Regions from separate parts of the Paenibacillus sp. sgz302164 genome, predicted to be linked through region 2. Evidence: riboswitches for the same ligand, from Rfam matches in the RefSeq annotation. Region 2 holds a riboswitch; each other region holds the start of a gene.
The links. A riboswitch is a leader RNA that binds a small molecule or an ion and turns the genes downstream of it on or off. The one in region 2 is predicted to bind cyclic di-AMP.
Positions count from the first base shown of each region.

Region 1: it holds a riboswitch for cyclic di-AMP, as region 2 does, so the genes downstream of both, AC0LWT_RS05085 (TrkH family potassium uptake protein) here and AC0LWT_RS30160 (APC family permease) in region 2, are expected to answer to the same signal.
Region 3: it holds a riboswitch for cyclic di-AMP, as region 2 does, so the genes downstream of both, AC0LWT_RS37265 (resuscitation-promoting factor) here and AC0LWT_RS30160 (APC family permease) in region 2, are expected to answer to the same signal.

Region 1 is NZ_JBVYOL010000002.1:353,212-357,662, reverse strand. It holds gene AC0LWT_RS05095 (cation:proton antiporter) at 1-647, opposite strand, end outside; gene AC0LWT_RS05090 (potassium channel family protein) at 647-1,309, opposite strand; gene AC0LWT_RS05085 (TrkH family potassium uptake protein) at 1,322-2,671, opposite strand; cyclic di-AMP (ydaO/yuaA leader) riboswitch at 2,741-2,890, opposite strand; gene AC0LWT_RS05080 (CPBP family intramembrane glutamic endopeptidase) at 3,129-4,451, shown strand, end outside.
Region 2 is NZ_JBVYOL010000024.1:3,934-8,384, reverse strand. It holds gene AC0LWT_RS30165 (DinB family protein) at 1-279, shown strand, start outside; cyclic di-AMP (ydaO/yuaA leader) riboswitch at 1,085-1,242, shown strand; gene AC0LWT_RS30160 (APC family permease) at 1,385-3,202, shown strand; gene AC0LWT_RS30155 (Ger(x)C family spore germination protein) at 3,481-4,451, opposite strand, start outside.
Region 3 is NZ_JBVYOL010000046.1:19,974-24,424, forward strand. It holds gene rnmV (ribonuclease M5) at 1-340, opposite strand, end outside; gene AC0LWT_RS37265 (resuscitation-promoting factor) at 458-1,597, opposite strand; cyclic di-AMP (ydaO/yuaA leader) riboswitch at 1,888-2,088, opposite strand; gene AC0LWT_RS37270 (ABC transporter ATP-binding protein) at 2,371-3,114, shown strand; gene AC0LWT_RS37275 (ABC transporter permease) at 3,111-4,340, shown strand; gene AC0LWT_RS37280 (TatD family hydrolase) at 4,326-4,451, opposite strand, start outside.

The sequences.
Region 1 (4,451 bases), on a different contig from region 2:
GTCAAGTATGCAAGCGCCAAGCCGATCGCTGCGCCAACGAGAAGCCCTCCCGCCGCCGCTTTGACGAACGCCCAAATTCCCGAGCCAACCGAAACTTCCCGGGTGCCCAGGATGACCGCAATGAGTGAAAAGGTCAAAATCGATCCCGTCGCATCGTTAAAGGCCGATTCGCTTTCCACAGTTTCCCTGACTTTCGGGCGGATCTTCACCTGCTTGAACACGGGGATGAGCGTAGCCGGGTCCGTCGAACTGATGACCGCCCCGAGCAGCATCGCGTATATCCAGGGCAGGCCAAGCAGCAGGTGCGCCGCCACGGCCACTACCCCGCACGTAATCATAACGCCGGGGACGCTGAGCAGGCTGACGGTGATCCACACTTTGCGAAGGCCGGAGAGGCGGATGTTGCGCCCGCCGTCGAACAAAATGAGAGCGGAACCGATCGCAAGAATGAACTGGTTCGTAAATGAAGTGCTGGATTCCCGTACCCAGCCCAGGCCTTGCCCGACAATGATGCCCCCTACGAGAAAAAGCGCGACATCCGGCAGCTTCAACAGGTGTGCAGCTTTGCCCAGCAGCATGCCCAGACTGAAAATAATAATGAGCAGCAAAATGACATGCTCAATCATGACGGCAGACGCATTTTCCATTATCCGATAACTTCGCTCTCAAATTCTTCGATTTGTTCATTCGTCCCGATGATCACCATAACATCCTTTTCATTGACAACGTCTGTCGCAAGCGGCGCGATGATCACACCGCTTTGCTTGTTGATGGCAACGACGCTGCATCCGTATTTGGCCCGGGGGTCCAGATCCTTGATCGTTTTGCCGCACAGGCGCTTGGGCACCGACAGCTCGACGATCGTGTAATCTTTGGACAACTCGATGTAATCCAGAAGGTTAGGCGATACGAGCTGGTGCGCCACGCGGATGCCCATATCCCGCTCCGGATAAATGACGCGGTCCACGCCGATTTTATTCAGCACTTTGCCGTGCAGCTCCGACAGCGCCTTGGCGACGACCATTTTGACGCCCAAATCTTTCAGCACAATAGCGGTTAAAATGCTGGCCTGAATATCGTCGCCGATCGCGACGACCGCACAGTCAAAGTTGCGCACGCCGAGCGACTTCAGCACTTCCTCGTCCGTGGCATCCGCCACGACCGCATGCGTCAGCTCGGAGCTCATCTCGTCGACCGCTTCTTCGTCCTTGTCGATGCCGAGCACCTCATAGCCCAGCTTGATCAGCTCCTTCGACAAGCTGGATCCGAATCGGCCCAGACCGATTACCGCGTATTGATTTTTTTTCATCTCCAGTATCCCCTAACCAATCGTAATTTTACCCTCAGGGTATCTATATAATTCTTTTTCCTGTTTCGGCTGCAGCGCGTAGGCGAGCGTTATAGGGCCGAGCCGGCCGGCGAACATCGTCAGGCTGAGCATAATTTTGCCGAAAACGGTCAGCGACGGCGTAAGCCCCATAGTCAAGCCGACAGTACCGAAGGCGGACGTCACTTCGAACAATATTTTCAAAAACTGCACGGACTCCGTCGTCGATAACAGCATGGACACGAATATGACGAGAAAGAGCGCGATCATCGTGAGCGTAATCGCTTTGAGAATGCGGTCCTTCGCCAGACGGAAACGGAAAATGACGATATCTTCCTTGCCTCGGATCATCGTGATGATGGCGGCAATGAGAATGGTGAACGTCGTCGTTTTGATCCCGCCCCCCGTCGAGCCGGGAGAAGCCCCGATAAACATGAGAATCACCATGAAAAATTGCGACGCCTGACGCATGGCGCCGATGTCCATCGTATTCGCGCCGGCCGTCCGGGGCGTGACGGATTGGAAAAACGAAGCCAACATTTTTCCGCCGAAATTCAGCGGTCCTAACGTCTTGGTGTTCGTGTACTCGAATATAAATATCACTAGCGCGCCGAAAACGATCAGAAATCCCGTCATGGCAAGCACGACTTTGGAATGCAGGGAAAGTTTCTTCGTTTTGTGATATTCCATCAAATCGGACAAGACGATGAAGCCGAGACCTCCGAGCACGATCAGCGCCATCGCGACGACGTTCACCGTGAAATCGTTGACGTATCCGGTCAGCGAGACGAAAGGAGCATCGGCGGTGCCGAACAGGTCGAATCCGGCATTGTTGAACATCGAAATCGCATGCCAGATGCCGAAGTACAGCGCCTTCGAAAATTCCATGTCGAACGACCAACGGATCGTGAACAAAATCGCCGCTATCGCTTCGATGCTTAATGAATAAATAAGTACTTTGCGGATCAGCCGCACAATCCCTTCCATGCTGCCCTGGTTGAACGCCTCCTGCAGCAGCAATCTTTCCTTCAGCGTAATTTTTTTGCGCAGCACGAAGGCGAACAGCGTGGCCATCGTCATGAAGCCGAGACCGCCGATCTGGATCAGGCTGACGATGACGACTTGTCCGAACACGGTAAATGCCGACCCGGTATCGACCACGACGAGGCCGGTTACGCAGGTCGCCGATGTGGCCGTAAACAGCGCATCGATAAAAGGCAGCGACCGGCCGCTCGTCGAGGCAAAAGGAAGCGTCAGCAGCCCCGCTCCGATCAAAATAATGGCGGCGAATCCAAGGACCAGAATTTGCGGAGGCGTAAGCTGCCAAATGCTTATTTTTTTCATAAATCCCCCTGTTGTCATCAATTGAACACGCAAAAAAAGACACTGGAAATCCAATGCCTTATTCGGAAATGGTTCCTGACGTAAAGCCTACGAGGTTAGCTGACGGATTCGGGTGCGCGCAGTCACCCTATTTGTCCGGTTTTTTGACGCCGGAGACAAAATTCACCCCAAATTACATGGTTCCCCCGTTTTCAACAAGAAATTCGGCTTTTTATTCAATTGATATGAATTATATATCTGATTTATTGTTCCGCACAAAGTTGTTTTCAGCGGATTTGCGGGGGTTTTCGCAGCATTCCATCGTGTCTGGCAAGCAGGAGAGGGCGTTACGATTCGAAATCGCGAATTTGCCCCGGTTTACGTTTTATTTTGCATGAATTGGTTTTCCTTAACATCTGTGATACTTTTAATTTAGCGTATTTGCGAACCAACATTATCCAAGGAGATATTTTATCCCATGATGCGAATGAAATTGAACCGAACTTTGCTGATCCTCGCGTGCATCGGCGTGGCCTTGTATATGGGGGTCAATATGCTTGCGGGATATCAAACGGAAGAAGCGGCCCCGGTGGAAAGTCCGGCCGTTACGAAGCAGCAGGCGGCCGACGTGGCCGGGCAGTTTTTGCAAAGCCGCTACGGCATCGGCCAGCCGAGTACTTTCGTCGTATACCAGTCCGAAAAGTCGAGAAGCGGATACTTGCAGAAAGAACACCTTTTGCACGAGTATGAGCTGAAATACGGGGACCGCTTCCCGCTCGATTTCTATCAGGTCAGCGCCGTCGATCCCGGCAGCAAGCGCAAATTCGAAGTTGACGTCAACTACAAAAGCTTGCAAATCGTCGGCTGGCGCGAGACGCTCACCGGTACCGCCGCAGCGATCGGCAGGCAAAAAGCGGACCAGCTGGCCAAGGAGGAGATGAGCCGGCAGGGCTTTAATCCCGACGATTTCAGTCTCGCCCTGGAGCCGAAGAAAGAGGCCGGCGCGAGCGCGTACGTTTACGAAAAGAAAGCGGAAGCCATCGGCGGTTCCAAGCTGCGCTTGCGGATCGATTTTGACGATAACGCTTTGGTCGGCTATGCCGTGCAATTCAGCATCCCAGAGGACCATCAGGCATGGCTTGACTCGCAGGATCAATCCGCCTCGTTCATGACCTGGATCAGCATGGGCTTTACGTTCCTGATGTCCGTTGCGGCCATCGTATATGCCATCAGGCACCGCAAGCAGATGGATTTTCGCAAGGGCCTGCTGCTCACTGTTATTTTTACGACGATTTACATCGCCAACAACATCAATATGTATCCGGCTTTCAAAACGATGTCCGGCGATATCGCAGACAACGGAACCGCCACATTGGCCGGCTCGCTGTTCATGAACGTCGTTACGCTGCTGCTCGGTCTATCGGTCTACATCTCGCTTGCTTCCGGCAGCCGGTGGTGGGAGTCGAACGGGTGGAAGCCTTGGCCGGCTTGGCGGGAATCGCGCTTCGGATCGGAAGTGTTTCACGGAATGGGCCGGGGCTACTTGCTCGCCCTGTTCATCCTTGGGGTCCAGCAAGTTCTGTTCTATGCGGGCGAGGTCCGCTTCGACGTATGGGCCGTGAACGATCCGGGGGATTCCGTATTGAATATGCTGGAGCCCAAATTGTTTCCGCTGATGGCATGGGCCGCCGCAATATCGGAAGAAGCCGCTTACCGGCTGCTCGGTATCCTGCTGTTCAAAAAGCTGTTCCGCTCGAACTTCATCGCCGTTCTGCTGCCGAGCATCATTTGGGCCGCGAGC
Region 2 (4,451 bases):
GCTTCCGCCGCGAAGATTGCTGATACTTACCGCGCCGCTTCGCAAGCGATGCTGGATGCCGTGCAGTCGCAGTGGACGGACGCCAAGCTCCACGAGTCCACCGACATGTATGGCGAACAGTGGCCGAACGGCCTGACGCTGCGCGTCCTCATTTCGCACGAAATCCATCATCGCGGCCAGATGATCGTACTGATGCGGCAGGCCGGACTGTCCGTGCCGGACATCTACGGGCCGACCCGCGACAACTGGATCGAGTGGGGCAAGCAGCCGGTCCTGTAGGAGCCGTCCCCGAGCCGCCTCAGCGCGTTGATCGAGTCGCGACACATGGCCGACCGACCGCCGTCATGCAGCGCAACACCGCGCGCTGGGAGCTGCGCGCGGTGCGTTTGTGTGGGGCGCTGTTGCTGCTCTCGGTGCGTTTGGACGGGGCGCTATTACTGCTCTCGGTACGTTTGTGCGGGCGAAGTTGCTGCTCTCGGTGCGTTTGTGCGGGCGCTGTTGCTGCTCTCGGTGCGTTTGCGCGGGCGCTGTTGCTGCTCTCGGTGCGTTTGTGCGGGGCGCTATTTTTGGGGGAACAGTCGCTTTTCCTGGGCGGGCAGCCGCTTGATAGGGGAAAAGCCTGCGAAAGTGCAGGTTTTTTCTGCGAAATTGGCTTATTTGGGCGAAAAGCCTGCAAAAGTGCAGGAATTTTCGCTGAAAGTGAACCTGAGCCCGTGTCCCCGCTGAAAAGCCTGCACTTTTGCAGGAATTCTTCGTAGGCAGCGATCAGTGACGCAAATTCATGTATTTTTGCAGGTTTTCTTGATGCAGCCAGGCAGATTGGGGCTATCACCTCATGACGCAGGTTTTTTTTCAACAACCCGATGCGGTCCGGGAAATATTCCGGACCGCATCTTTTTTCAATTTTCACGAAAACGAATGAAAATGCTATCTTGAGTGCGAAAATGTAAGATTCGCGTTTATGTAAACGCTATCTTTAGGTTTTGTGATATGCTGCCGGGTATTTAAAGCCAACTTCCAACCTTTACTTAAGTTCCTTTCAGGCGTATTATTCAAAACGTAGTTCATTTAGTACAATCATATGAATCCTTTATCGCTGAATTTCCTAAGGAAAACGGGGGAACCAATGAGGCGTTCATTGCCTTTGGGGTGAATCGCGTACGGACGGCATCCGTGCGTGTAGGGCTACTCTCAGAGTCCGAATCCGACAGCTAACTTCGTAAGCGTACTATGGGAGAGGGATGAATCCGTGCTGCTTATTTCGTGAGCCACAGGGTCAGACCCTGTGGTTTTTTGCTGCCAAAAATAGCCCTGCGGCAGTCGCGGACAAGTGAAACTACTTAATTCAGGGGAACATACAGGAAAGCGCCGGTGGAGGGTAACTATGGTAAACAGATTAAAAAGAATGCTGATCGGGAGACCGATGAAATCCCACGAAATCGAGGACGAGAAGCTGACGAAAATCAAAGCGCTTGCCGTCCTGTCATCGGATGCGCTGTCTTCCGTCGCTTACGGCACCGAGCAAATTTTGCTCGTTTTGATGACCCTCGGCTTTGCCGCCGTTTGGTACTCCATCCCGATATCCATAGCCGTATTGGGGCTGCTGACCATTCTGGTCCTGTCCTACAGGCAGACCATATACGCCTATCCGTCGGGCGGGGGCGCGTACATCGTAGCCAAGGATAATCTTGGCGTAGGCACAGGGCTGGTCGCAGGCGGGTCGCTGCTGGTCGATTACATTTTGACGGTAGCCGTCAGCTCGTCCGCGGGCACGGATGCGATTACGTCCGCTTTTCCGGCACTGCACGATCATCGCGTGCTGATTTCTTTGGTCATGATTTTATTTCTTACGATCATGAATTTAAGAGGCATTGCCGAATCCGCATCGGTTCTCGCACTGCCGGTCTATTTGTTTGTCGCCGCCATTTTTCTTCTGATCGTATCGGGTCTGTTCAAGTACCTCACGGGCGGCATTCATGCGGAGGTTCCCGAGATCGGAAGCGTTGTGAGCAATGTGAGCTTATTTCTGCTGCTCAAAGCTTTCAGTTCCGGCTGCTCCGCGCTGACCGGGGTAGAGGCCGTGTCCAACGCGATACCGAACTTCAAAGCTCCTGCGGAGAAAAATGCGGCCAAAACATTGATCGCCATGGGCGCCATTCTGGGCAGCATGTTCATCGGCATCAGCCTGCTTGCCTACTGGTACGGAATCAAGCCGTCTCCGGAAGAAACGGTCGTTTCGAAAATCGCCGAAGCCACGTTCGGACGCGGGGTGCTGTACTACTGCATTCAGGGCGTGACAGCGCTCATTCTCTTCCTGGCGGCGAATACGGCTTACTCGGCTTTCCCGCTGCTGGCCTTCATGCTCGCCAAAGATAAGTTCATGCCGCACATGTTCAAAGTCCGCGGAGACCGTCTCGGCTTCTCCAACGGGATCATCATGCTGGGCGTACTGTCCGCTTTGCTGGTCATTCTCTTTCACGGGAATACGGAAAACCTGATCCCGCTTTATGCAGTCGGGGTGTTCATTCCGTTCACCTTATCCCAGTTCGGCATGATGGTTCGCTGGATCAAATTGAAGCCTGCCGCGTGGATCGTCAAGTTCATCATCAATACGATCGGGATGATCACTACGCTCACGATTACCCTGATCTTTATTTTCACCAAATTCAGCCAGGTTTGGATGGTTTTCATCTTTCTGCCGATCGTCATTTTCCTGTTCTTCCGCATTCACAGCCACTACATGAACATCGCTAATGAATTGCGCGTAAATCTGGAAAAGGATAAGCCGGAAATCAAGGGAAGCACCATCGTCATTCCCGTTGCCGGCATTACCCGGGTCGTACTCAATTCCATCAGCTACGCCAAATCGTTAACCGATAATGTCGTTGCCGTCTACGTCGGCTTTGACGACGATGAAATTCACAAAATGGAAGAAAAATGGGAAGAGTGGAATCCCGGAGTCCGACTTATCGTGCTGCGTTCCCGCTACCGGAGCGTCATGAAGCCTCTGATCAAATTTATCGAAACCGTGGAGTGGAAAACGGCGGAGACGGATCATATCACCATCCTGATTCCGCAATTTATTACAAAACATTGGTGGCAAAATCTGCTGCATAACCAGACGAGCCTGCTCATTCGGGCTTATCTGTACACGCAAAAAGATATCGTTATCGCTACGGTTCCTTTCCGCTTGCATCGTTAACCGTTCATGCACCACCGGGGCAGGTGCCGCTTCGGTCAATCTAACCCAAGCAGATTGGCCAGTGGTTTGAACAACGGCATAATCCAGGCACTTGGCCCCGGCAGGTCCGGTTTGAACAAAAGAATAATGGATAATAGGCAGGCGGCCAAAGTAATACCTCCGGCCACCGCCTTCTCCTTCACACCGATACCCGGCGCACCCGAAGACAAGCCGAAATAGACAATCAGAGCTACGCATACGATACCGGCTACTGCAAGGCTTTTCAGAAGCGTCCCTCCTTATTTCTTGCGGATTTTATCGGCGGGCATTCCTTGAGGCAAGTCCGATTTGCCGACTCGCGTAATTTCGGTCCGAATGCTGACATCTACCGGCAGTTCCCTGAACATTTCAGCCCACTCCTGCTTGTTCTTTGCCCATTCCCGCGGATAATGGTTCCGGAATAGATCGGCGAAACCGAACGCATCGATTTGCAGCTTTTTTTGAGCGTTCGCCAGCGTGGACTCGACAGTTTCCGCGAGCTGCGCTTTCCACGCCTCCTTCGCTTTCCGGATGAACTCGATACTCATGTTGTTCGTATTCGTCGTGTTCAGAATCAAGTCCCCGGATATCTGAATATCGACGTTCATCCGCCACTCTCCGGCGTGAGTTATTTTTGGAGTGATGCGCGAGTTCGCTTGGATCAGATGAACCGCCACCACTCCTTCCACACCTTGCAAATCGAAGGAAAAGTTCATCGTCTCCAGCTCGTTGCGGAGAAGCAGCAGCCCGATCGTATCCGTCTTGCCCAGCATGCTCGCCAGCTTGTCCTTGCCGAACACCGCCACCCCGTTGATGGCGGTCGTCATCTGCATCGGTCTGTTCACCTGCTTCCATGAGATCGGATCGACAATCGTCAGCACGGCGGATTGGCTGTCCCCTTCCACCATCTGCGTCAGCCGCTTCAGCGTAACAAGCATGCCGAGCTTCATATTGCCCATCTCCCGAAGCTCCTCCGACGTGCTGCGCTCAAGAAGCGGCTGAAGATCCAGCACGGAAATGGCTGTTCCCGGTGTAACATACACATAAGCGTGTTCCCGGAACTGCAAATATCTGAGAAAAAAATCAAGATAGGGGCGGATTCCTTTCTCCGCCGCTTCTTTTCCGAACACGATCACCTCGCTGTGCCCCCAGAACAAATAGCGCGACAATTTGCGCTGCAGCTCGATCATTGCCTCGTCAATGCTCTTGCCGGTCCCTTTGCGCAAAAGCG
Region 3 (4,451 bases), on a different contig from region 2:
CTCCTTCATACTCCGTCCGCAAATTGCTCAGCGCCTGCCGGATCGTCTCCGGCGACGCGTTCTCAACCCCGATGTCGCCCTTGTACTCCGCCTGCTCCTGCGTAATAAAAGCATGCTTGCAGCCGGGCACCTTCGCCGCCACGATTTTGCGGATCCGCTCCCCTGCATGATCCGGATCGGTCAAAATAATAACCCCGCGCCGCTCCTGAGCCAGCGCGATCCGTTTCAGCACGGCCGGACCTATTGCGGAGCCGCCGGTTTCGATCGTATCCGCCTCCACGGCCCGGCGAATCGCTGCGGTATCGTCTTTGCCCTCGACAACGATAACTTCTTTTATCATACAACGTTCCTTTCCCTGTACGCACAAAAAGAAGAGGGGTCTCCTCTTCTTTTGCCATTCGTGAACGACCTATCTATCTATATATACATTCTGCCCATGCAGAAACCGGATTACCCCTTAATTCTCAGTCGGCTTCTTCGGCCCTACGACATAGACGGTATAACCGTTCTTCGTGCCGAATTTGTTGGCATAGTTCTCATCTTCGAAGTAAACGTCGATCGTTTGCCCTTTCACGGCGCTGCCTGTATCTTCAGCGCGCCGGAAGCCAATACCGTCGATGTACACCCACCATCCGAGCGGAATAACCTTCGGATCTACCGCGATCGTTCTGCCTTCGGTGACTGTAGTTCCTGTAAACGTCTTGCCAAACCCGGGGCTGTCCGCGGATTTGCCGGTAGACTCCACTCCCGCCGAATATGCGGTGAGTTTCACGTTTTTGAGAATTTGCTTGTAGCCGAATTTGACGCCATTCTTTGAAATTTCATCCACGCTAGGGGATGAGGCCGATAAAGCGACGACCGGATTTTTCGTGCCGATGGCAACGACTTTTTTCACACTTTCCGTTTGAACCTGTTCATCTACAACTGCTTCGGAGACCAAAACGCCGTCTTCGAATACTTTTTCCATTTTTTTCAACAGAACGCCCTCTTTGCCTTCCTGGACGACCTGTTCCTTGCCTTTGAGCAGCGATGCATCGTTCTTCTTCTCGGTATCGAACGCGATCGGTTCCGTTGTTTCGTTCTGCTCTTTCTTTACCCTGACCACTTTGACTGTATCGCCGGGTAAAAGCGAAGATGCCGGTTCAGGAGTGACTCGGTCAAGCTCCCCAAGTGCAATATGTAAATCCTGCAATGCACTTTCAACCGTTCTTGCAGTTGTGTAAACAGTGGTGGTCTTTCCATCAGCAGTCAATTGAATCGGTGACGCATGATCGATCACGAATTTCTCTCCGCCCTTGATCGGAGTCGTGAGCGCTGCAGAAACTTGATCGTGTTCACCAATCTTAATGGCTTGTTCATCCAGTAGGCGTTGCAGGACCCATTGCTTCGTATGCACAACGGTTTCTTGTCCATTCACAACTACGGATACGCTCTTGGTAGCCGTACCGTACAACAACACCAAAAACATGAAAGTCATAGCGATTGAAATCATACCTAGGCTTAAAATCAAACGCAAGTTTTCATGCTTCCATCGTAGTGCCAAGGACATGCTGGATGATCGACTTACATGGGTCTCGGTTAAAGAGATGTTGCCCACTTCTTCGGTCCTCCTTCAAAGCCTCGCCGCCCGTGTGTTACGCATGATTAAATTAGACGCGACTAAGGTCAGTTTGTGATTAACTTAATAAGCCTCTCCAGCTTTGCAGCGGAGTTCACCCGACAACAACGCGGCCATTACCGGACGCTGCTGCGGTAGTCCCACCTCCTTCGCTTTTCATCCTATGATCATCTAGCCTGCACTATCTCGAAAAAATGAAAAGACCAGCGGAAAGAGGACTCTTCCCGTGGCCTTGTATGCATAGAAAAATACAACCAGACACGACAATCGTTACCTCTCTCGGTACGCTTACGAGGTTAGCTGACGGATTCGGACGTGAGAGTCGCCCTACCTGGACAACAAGCTGCTTGCTCGTTGTCGTTGGATTCACCCCTGATATTCATTCTGCTGGCATTCGGCGGTTGCATGTGCTTCCGAATGTTTGCAGCGGTTCCCCCGTTCCCATAAATGGAACTCAGCGAATGGAAATTTGGCAAATTGGTTATTAAGTTATTATGAAAAGTATATTACGCTGTAAATCTAAACCTGTAAAGGGATTATCGCCCGCTAAAAAGGGCGGAATTCGGAAATAATAAACATTTCCGGCTATAAATCTTGGTCTTTAGTACGTTTTTCTCATTATAACGTATTCTGACGCTTTTTTTCGCAATTCTTACGTTTAAATTAGGCTTTAATAGCAATTTTGTTTATAATGGGGATGGGTGAAATTGGTTCAAAAATGCCAATAATTTGCTGAAAAGGAAGGCCATTCGATGAACCCCATTCTACAAGTCGACTCCCTTTACGGGGGATATCTTCCAGGAAAACCTGTCCTGCACGGACTTACTTTTTCAATCCGCCAAGGTGAAATGATGGGCTTGATCGGACTCAACGGCGCAGGCAAAAGCACGACAATTAAAAATATTCTCGGCCTGCTTCATCCGCAAAAAGGCACGATCCGCGTCAGCGGCCTCACCCTGGCGGAAGACCCGCTCGCCTACCGAGCAGCGTACGCTTACGTTCCCGAATCTCCCGAGCTTTACGAGGAACTGACCATCCGCGAGCATCTGGAGCTGACGGCCATGGCATACGGGCTGACCAAGGAGCAGTTCCTGACCCGATCCCAGGCGCTTTTGGAAGAGTTCCAAATGAAGGACAAGCTGAACAGCTTTTCCAGCCATCTGTCCAAAGGCATGAAGCAGAAGGTAATGATCATGAATGCGTTTTTGATCGAGCCCGCCTTGTACATTATCGATGAGCCCTTTCTCGGGCTTGACCCGCTGGCCATCCGCTCGCTGCTTGAGCTTATGGTCCGCATGAAGCGCAGAGGAGCCAGCTTCCTCATCTCCTCGCACATTTTGTCAACGATTGAAAAATATTGCGACAGCTATGTCGTTTTGCATCGCGGCAAAATGGCCGCCCAGGGAGATTTGGGCGAACTGCGGGTGCAAACCGGGCTTGCCAAAGCGTCGCTCGACGACATTTTTTACGAGCTGGTTCAAGGTGATTCGGTATGAAGGACATGGAGGTCAATATCACCGGTTTATGGCAGCAGCGCCTGGGGCGGTATTTAAAGGAAGCTTCGGGGTACTGGCTCTACGCGGCGCGCAGCAATTTTGTCGGCTTCATGTTGTTTCTTGTCATTATTTCTTCCTATTATTATGCCAAAACGTTGCAGCAGCTTCCGACAAATTATCCGTATCTGTGGATCGCTTTGCTGCTGCTTGTTCCGCTGCTCGGGTCGAGCCCGATTCGAACGCTGGTCCGGGACGCGGACCGCATGTTCCTGCTGCGGATCGAGCGTCAGATGGGCGCTTACTTTCGCAGCGCGCTTCTTTACAGCTTTACGCTGCAAGCCTTCTGGTCGCTGATTGCGCTTGTCGTGCTGTGGCCCCTGTACCGTCACTGCGAGGGTGCGGCCGCTCAGCCGTTCGTCCTGATGCTGATGCTGATCCTGCTGGTCAAATTCGCCAACATATTGGCCGGTTGGTATGAGAGCCGCTTCGTTCACACCTATGCAAGAACGGCCTCCGTCGTATTCCGCTGGGTAGCGTCGCTCGTTATCGTCGCCGTGCAGTTCGACCGCAGCTTCTTTTGGGCGAGCGCAGCCGCGCTCGTTCTGATTTTGCTCTGGTTGGCGGCAGCCCGTTTTGCGGCCGTCTATACGATCGGCTGGGATTATCTCATTGCCAAAGAGAAGCAGCAGCAGGCTCGTCTGTACATGTTCTTCAACTGGTTCGTCGATGTGCCCCAGCTGCCGACGAGGATTGCGCGCCGCAGCTGGATTAGCGGAATTACGCGCTATATCCCTTTCAAGCAGGACGCATCCTATTTATACTTGTACGCCAAAACATTGCTGCGCACGGAGCTGTTCGGCATCGTTCAGCGGATTACGCTGCTCGGGGCGCTCGCCATCTTCGTTGTCTCCGGCGATGTGGCCAGGGCAGCCGCTTTTCTCATCGTGATTTTGATTTCCACCGTTCAATTGACCGGCATCGAGCGTGCGCACCGCTATACGTTTTGGCTGGAAATGTACCCGCTGAACCGGATGACGAAAGCCGGATCGATCGCTTTTCTCATCTGGTGCGTGCTGCTTGTCCAAATCTGTGTGCTCACGATTCCGCTCCTGCTGCGCTCTGCGGCCGTATACGCGCTTGTCCCTGCAGGCAGCCTCCTGCTGGTCTCGTTCATCTGCGGCGTTGTGCTCCGCCGCAAATATCGCACCGCTCTACTTGAGGCCTAGCAGCCGAATAGCATTCCCTGTCGTAATAGCCGCCAGTTCCTCCAGGCTGATTCCGCGAATTTCCGCGGCGGTTTCGGCGACAAGCCGGACATACGCCGTTTCGTTGCGATT